DNA from 2 places in the Secundilactobacillus muriivasis genome. Region 2 is predicted to be linked to the other one. Evidence: predicted binding sites of a transcription regulator. Region 2 holds the regulator's gene; the other holds the start of a gene.
What was found. Region 2 encodes Rex, which represses fermentation and respiration genes when NADH is low (regulators of the CRP and FNR family bind a similar motif). Its sites were predicted from a motif close to TTGTGAANTANTTCACAA; they were not measured.
Positions count from the first base shown of each region.

Region 1: ACYVR3_RS03820 (glycerol dehydrogenase) is a predicted target of Rex. The motif match lies at 2,074-2,091, and genes of this name have one in related genera.

Region 1 covers NZ_BAABMI010000014.1:11,047-14,472, forward strand. The annotation lists gene ACYVR3_RS03810 (glycoside hydrolase family 65 protein) at 1-662, shown strand, start outside; gene ACYVR3_RS03815 (MarR family winged helix-turn-helix transcriptional regulator) at 1,556-2,002, opposite strand; gene ACYVR3_RS03820 (glycerol dehydrogenase) at 2,241-3,350, shown strand; gene ACYVR3_RS03825 (aldo/keto reductase) at 3,421-3,426, opposite strand, start outside.
Region 2 covers NZ_BAABMI010000009.1:25,070-28,495, reverse strand. The annotation lists gene groL (chaperonin GroEL) at 1-1,012, opposite strand, end outside; gene groES (co-chaperone GroES) at 1,072-1,356, opposite strand; gene ACYVR3_RS02215 (redox-sensing transcriptional repressor Rex) at 1,604-2,242, opposite strand; gene ACYVR3_RS02210 (ABC-F family ATP-binding cassette domain-containing protein) at 2,782-3,426, shown strand, end outside.

The DNA.
Region 1 (3,426 bases), on a different contig from region 2:
AGCAGTGGCAAGATATTGTCGACCGGATGTATTTGCCAGCTGACAAAGACTTAGGCATCTTTGTGCAGCACGACGGCTTCTTGGATAAGGACTTAAAACCAGTCTCAGCCATTCCAGCTGACCAACGGCCAATCAACCAAAACTGGTCGTGGGATAAAATCTTGCGCTCACCATACATCAAGCAGGGTGATGTGTTGCAAGGGGTCTGGGACTTCATCGACGACTTCACACCGGCTCAAAAGAAGGCCAATTTCGACTTCTACGAACCACTGACCGTTCATGAATCAAGTTTATCAGCGGCCATTCACTCGATTTTAGCGGCTGACTTGCACTACGAAGACAAAGCGGTTGAAATGTATGAACGGACTGCCCGGTTGGATCTGGACAACTACAACAACGATACCAGCGATGGCTTGCACATTACATCCATGACTGGGAGCTGGCTGGCAATCGTCCAAGGCTTTGCTGGCATGCGGGTCCGCAATGATCAATTACACTTCGCCCCATTCCTACCAAAGAAGTGGAACAGCTACCAATTCCGGGTACTGTTCCGCGGTCGCTCGATCCAAGTTCGGGTCGATTCGACTGGCACGAAACTGACTTTACTGTCTGGTGAACCTTTGACGGTTGATCTGGATGGGAAAGCGGTTGAACTTGCATAGTTGATTTAGTGAAAGTCCCTCAACGCGTTACTTGCGTTGAGGGGCTTTTTGCTTACGTTTGTGTCCAGCGTAAGCATTCGTGTGTCTAGTTTGTGAAGTGTCGTGATTTGCTTGAACTGTCGATTCCGGTAAGCGACTAGGTTCCTGCTGTGGGGCCGGCCTGAGCCAAAGGGCGGTCTCAGCCCTCGAATTCAAGCCTCGCCAAAATCCGTGCGAGTCTTGAATTCGTCCCCGATAATTGGCGGTTGTTGGAAGTTCATCAACAACCATCAATTATCGCGACACAGCATACACCTAGCCGCTTACCGAAATCTTACATTGGCGCAATTCGGCACTATTGTAGAGCATCTCAAAATACGTTTAACGGCAACGTAGCATATTTGATTAGCATAAACGTAACATACAACTGATACGTTTTCACATCGCACAATCGTTGATTCATTGCGGTTACTGAACATTAACCACGATTGTTTCCGCAGTTGTTGAGGTATCATCTGACGTTGATATTATGCACTTTCGTCGACTTCAGAATGTGACAGTCAGCAGTTTTGTTACCGACAGCGCACCATGTAGCGGGAGGCGGAGGCGCGCGAGGCTCAGCAGTGTCGGTATGACTTAAGCAGTCGTAGTCCGTGGGGTTCGGGCTGCGAGTGCTTTAGTCATACGCGGGTCCGGAAAGATCCGGCACGGAAGTGGTCTTCTTCCGTTCCTAGCTCGTAGGCCCGCCACTGCGTTCCAGCCTCGCATAGCGCCGGAGCCTCTCGCGGCACCCTCCCACTATATAAAACCAGAATCACTGAATTTCACAAACTAAACATGCTTACGCTAGACACAAGCGTAAACAAAAAGTCCCCACCAATGCTCAATTGGTGGGGACTTTTAATCAGTAAAACTCAATAAACGCTTGAGGGATTCGCTTCTTCCTCATAGATATGCGTTTTTACTTGGTGCAACAGGTCATTAAGATCGCCAGCACCATCTGAACTTAACGGTGTTTGTAACAATTGGTTCAGTTCGTGAAAAACGCGCTCGATGTGGACTAGCGCTTGCTCGCCTTCTGGTGTGAGGGACAAAAGCTTAGTGCGTTCATTATCTAGCGGCACTGTCCGGATAACCAGGTTTCGGTTAACGAGGCCCTTCAGCAGATTAGTAATACTAGCTTCCTGCCGGTTAAGGTAGTGCGCAATATCACGTTGTTTATTGTGAGGGTGATGGGCAATGTACGCCATTGTGCGCCCTTGATCACTGTTCAGATTAAGGTCTCTGAGGTGGTGATTAACGAATTGGACTTCGAAGTTTGCGATTTGGTGAATAAGACTAGAAGTAGTCTGTACGTTCATGGTAAGTGCCGCCTCCTTTGATATCAAGTTGAAAAACAGTATACCGTTAAATACTTGTCGCTACAAGTGTTTTGTGATAATTATTAGAATATTTTTAGAATTCGTTATAACATCTCCGCATAACAACCCATCAGTAACCGGGACTTATTAGTGAATAATTTACCTAAGAACTGTTACTTGATTAATTCAAGGAGATTGCTTACACTACCGGTGCAACATAATTTTGGAGGTGGAAATGATGACAACTGCATTTGCCAGTCCGTCGACTTATGTTCAAGGTGACGGGTTATTGAAGGATGCTGCTAAGTACATTGCGCCGTTTGGAAAACAGGGTTTGTTGTTAACGGATGACGTGGTTTGGCAGCTGATTGGGGAACAGTTTTATGGTGATTTGACTGCGGCTGGGTTGACGATTGAGCGCGTTGCGTTTAATGGTGAGAGTTCGCCGGAAGAAATTGAGCGAATCAAAACCATCGGCGAGCAGAGTAAAGCGGCTTTTGTGATCGCGTTGGGCGGGGGCAAGACCAACGACACTACGAAGGCGGTCGGTGATGTGCTACACGTGCCGGTGGTGATCGTGCCGACACTGGCATCGAATGATTCGCCTTGTACCCGGTTAAGCGTGATCTATTCGGAGTCGGGTGAATTTTTGCATTATATCTTTTATGATAAGAATCCCGATTTAGTCTTAGTAGATACATCGGTTATCGCGGGTGCGCCAGTACGTTTTTTGATTGACGGCATGGCGGATGCGTTGTCAACCAATGTGGAAGCGCAGACCGTTGCCCGGGCGCGGGAAGTGACGTTACTGCCGCTTCAGACGCAGCAAACTGCCGCCGGATTGGCGTTAGCGGAAAAGTGTGAGGACTTGTTATTCAAATACGGGACGCAGGCCGTCACAGCAGCCGCAAGTCACGTGGTGTCACCGGCACTCACTCACATCGTTGAAGCCAACATTTTGCTAAGCGGGGTAGGGGCTGAAAGTTCTGGCTTAGCTGCAGCTCATAGTTTTCAAAATGGCCTAACAGCGTTGTCAGGTGACGTTCACAAACTGTCTCACGGCCAAAAGGTTTCGTACGGGACGCTGGTGAACCTCGTTTTGGAAGGTGCCAGTGATAAGCGGTTTGAAAAATACCTCAAATTTGAACTTGCGCTAGGCTTACCAACCACACTAGCTGACTTGAAGCTGGCGGATGCCTCAGACGAAGATTTGATGAAGGTCGCAACGCTGACGGTTCAGGAAGGTGAAACCATTCATAACATGGGGTTCCCGGTAACTGCAGCGGCGGTATTTGAAGCGATTAAAGCGGTGGATGCTTATTCCCGGAAGTTTCAGGGATTAGATTAATATGTAATGTTAAGTGGGCGTGAATTCTCGATTGAGAATTCACGCCCACTTAGTGTTTAGATTAATGTTGTTAGTC
Region 2 (3,426 bases):
CCTTAGAACCGGCACCTTCAACGATGGTCGTGTTGTCCTTGGTAACGTTAACCTTGTTAGCTTGACCAAGTTGTTCAAGGGTTGCGTCCTTCAAGTTCAAACCAAGGTCGTCGGTGATAACAGTCCCACCAGTTAAGACGGCAATATCTTGTAATTGCGCCTTACGACGGTCACCAAAGCCTGGGGCCTTAACAGCAACAACGTTGAACGTCCCACGCATCTTGTTCAAAACAAGGGTTGGTAAAGCTTCACCAGTAATGTCATCAGCGATGATCAAAAGTGAACGGCTTTGTTCAACAACACTTTGCAACAATGGCAAGATGTCTTGAATGTTGGCAATCTTCTTGTCAGTGATCAAAATGTAAGGGTTGTCGAGGTTGGCTTCCATCTTATCGTTATCGGTAACCATGTATTGTGACATGTAGCCGCGATCAAATTGCATCCCTTCAACAACGTCAAGACTCGTATCAACACCACGTGATTCTTCAATGGTGATGACCCCATCATTACCAACCTTTTCCATGGCGTCAGCGATCAATGAACCAACTTCTTGGTTAGCTGATGAAATGGAAGCGATTTGGGCGATATCGTCCTTAGTAGCAACCTTGTGGCTCATCTCGTGTAAAGCCTTAACAGCGGCTTCAGTGGCTTTTTCGATCCCGCGACGGATACCAACTGGGTTAGCACCGGCAGTAACGTTCTTCATGCCTTCGTTAACGATTGCTTGGGTCAAAACAGTGGCAGTCGTCGTCCCATCACCAGCGATATCGTTGGTCTTTGAAGCAACTTCGGCAACTAACTTAGCACCGAGGTTTTCAAAGTGATCAGACAATTCAATTGCCTTAGCAATCGTTACCCCATCGTTAGTAATGGTTGGGTTGCCGTATGATTGTTCCAAAACGACGTTACGACCCTTAGGACCAATGGTGGTCTTAACAGTGTCTGCTAATTTATCAACGCCACGTAACATTGCTGAACGCGCGTCTTCAGAAAACTTGAGTTCCTTAGCCATAATTTATCTTCACCTCATAAAATAGTTGTTAATTTAAGTTCAGCGTTTTAAATACTGGATTAGTCGACGACTGCGACAAGATCCTTTTCGTGAACGACCAAGTAAGTTGCGTCCGCGTACTTCACTTCAGTACCGGCGTATTTATCAAACAAGACGGTGTCGCCTTCTTTAACGATTGGCGCAACCTTTTCACCATTATCAAGCACGCGGCCTTCGCCAACGGCAATTACTTTAGCAGTTTGTGGCTTTTCTTGAGCATTGCTTGCAAGTACGATGCCGCCAACAGTCGTTTCTTCTTCTTCTTGTGCTTGTAAAATCACACGGTCTCCTAATGGTTTTAACACTTGAATCCCTCCAATAAATGTAAAGTTTAGCACTGTTAGCACTCACCTAACATAAGTGCTAATCACAAGTACTACTATAAAATTATTCGTTTTCAATTGCAAGTTATTTAACCAAGATATTCCCGAAAAATTCAGTTGTTTTTTAACTCACCCTTGAGAATCAACGCTATCATGGCCTTTTGAGCCGCTAAAAATGGCAACAAAAAAACTGACTAATTCCGGAAAATCCGTTATCAGTCAGTTCAGATTAAGCTTCTTCGTTATAGTGGTCTAAGAAGTAAATTAAAGTTTGTAATTCGTTGGTTAAATCAACGTTTTGAACCCGAACATTGGTTGGTACTGAAACCCGAATTGGGGTAAAGTTCAAGATACCGCGAACACCACCCGCAATTGCTTCATCGGTTGCATCCTGTGCAACCTCAGCGGGCACCGTTAAAATAACGATTTTGATTTGTTGATCGTTCAATTGTTGCCGCAATTCGTTCATTGGATAAATTGGCACACCACTCTTAACGGTGTTTGCCAAATCATCGCGAACATCAAATGCCGCGCTGATTCGCACGTTACTGTTTTGGTGGAAATTAAAGTTGAGCAACGCATTCCCTAAATTACCAACCCCGATTAAAGCTGCGTTAGTCAGCTTATCCTGATTTAAAATCTTCTTGAAAAATTTAAGTAAACTATCAACGTCGTAGCCATAACCCCGTTTACCGAGGGCTCCGAAGTAGGAAAAATCGCGCCGGATCGTTGCCGAATCTACCTTAACGGCTTCGGAAAGTTCGGTCGAGGAAACCCGGGTCTTATCAGCATCCCGTAAGATGTTGAGGTACCGGTAATAGATTGGTAGCCGTTTGGCCGTCGCTTTTGGAATCTTTGTTTCAGTCAAGTTAAATATCCTCCTTGTGAATTTTGGTAACTAAAAATGATCTCAACTTCAATAATAGCTAACCCATTAAATGATTACTGCTTGTGAAATTATCATCCGAGTCAATTGTAGCATAATCATGAAGTTTGTGAAATGATTTTCAATAAAAAACCGGCAACCTCCCCTTACCGACCATGGCAAAAGCGTGTTACTTCAATGATTTCACAAGGTTAATTTTTTATCAAGTTCCCATAGATTGCCTTTAATTCAGCCAATTTCATCCAGTCATTGACAATTGATTGGGGACGTTGTGAAAATAATTGGCCGTTTATATCATGTAATTGACGGTTATTTTTCTTAATTGACTATCAGAATAAAATGTTCGTGAAAGCGCATACTTTACCTAATGATGATTGCTACCCACTTATTGAATTAACCACCCGCTAATTGTTTGATCCACTAGGCCATTTCCCATCCGTTCGGCCAACTTAAGTAAAAACCATGCTATAATTAGAGGATATCCTATATTGTGATTCATTCGAAAGGCAGGCTGATTCAACATGTTATTACAAGTCCAACAAGTGACACGGCGATTCGGTGCCGATACCCTTTTTTCTAATGTCAGCATGGACGTGCCCGAACACGGCCGCGTTGCGCTTGTTGGTCGAAACGGTGCCGGTAAATCGACGCTCATTCGCATGATTACCGAAGGCGAAACCCCGGACGAAGGTCAAATTATTTCTAAACGGGGCATCACGATCGGTTACTTAGCCCAAGATACCGGGCTTGATTCCAACCGCACGATTTGGGAAGAAATGGCCAGCGTCTTCAAGGCCCTTCAGGAACAAGAGGCTAAGTTGCACGAGTTAGAAGAACAGATGAGTGATCCCGACGTCATCAATGACGCTGAGCAATTTGCCCAAATTTCCGCAACCTACGATCAACTACAAACGAACTTTAAAAACCAAAACGGCTACGGCTACCGAGCTGAGATTCGGGGGGTCCTGCACGGTTTCGAATTTGACGAACCCGACTACGACCGCTCCATTACTGAACTATCTGGTGGTCAAAAGACCCAGTTAGCACTCGCCAAGCTATTGCTTGAAAAACGCGACCTTCTGGTACTGGACGAACCGACCAACCACTTGGACGTTGAAACGCTCACCTGGCTTGAAGGCTACATTCAAAGCTACAAAGGCGCCCTA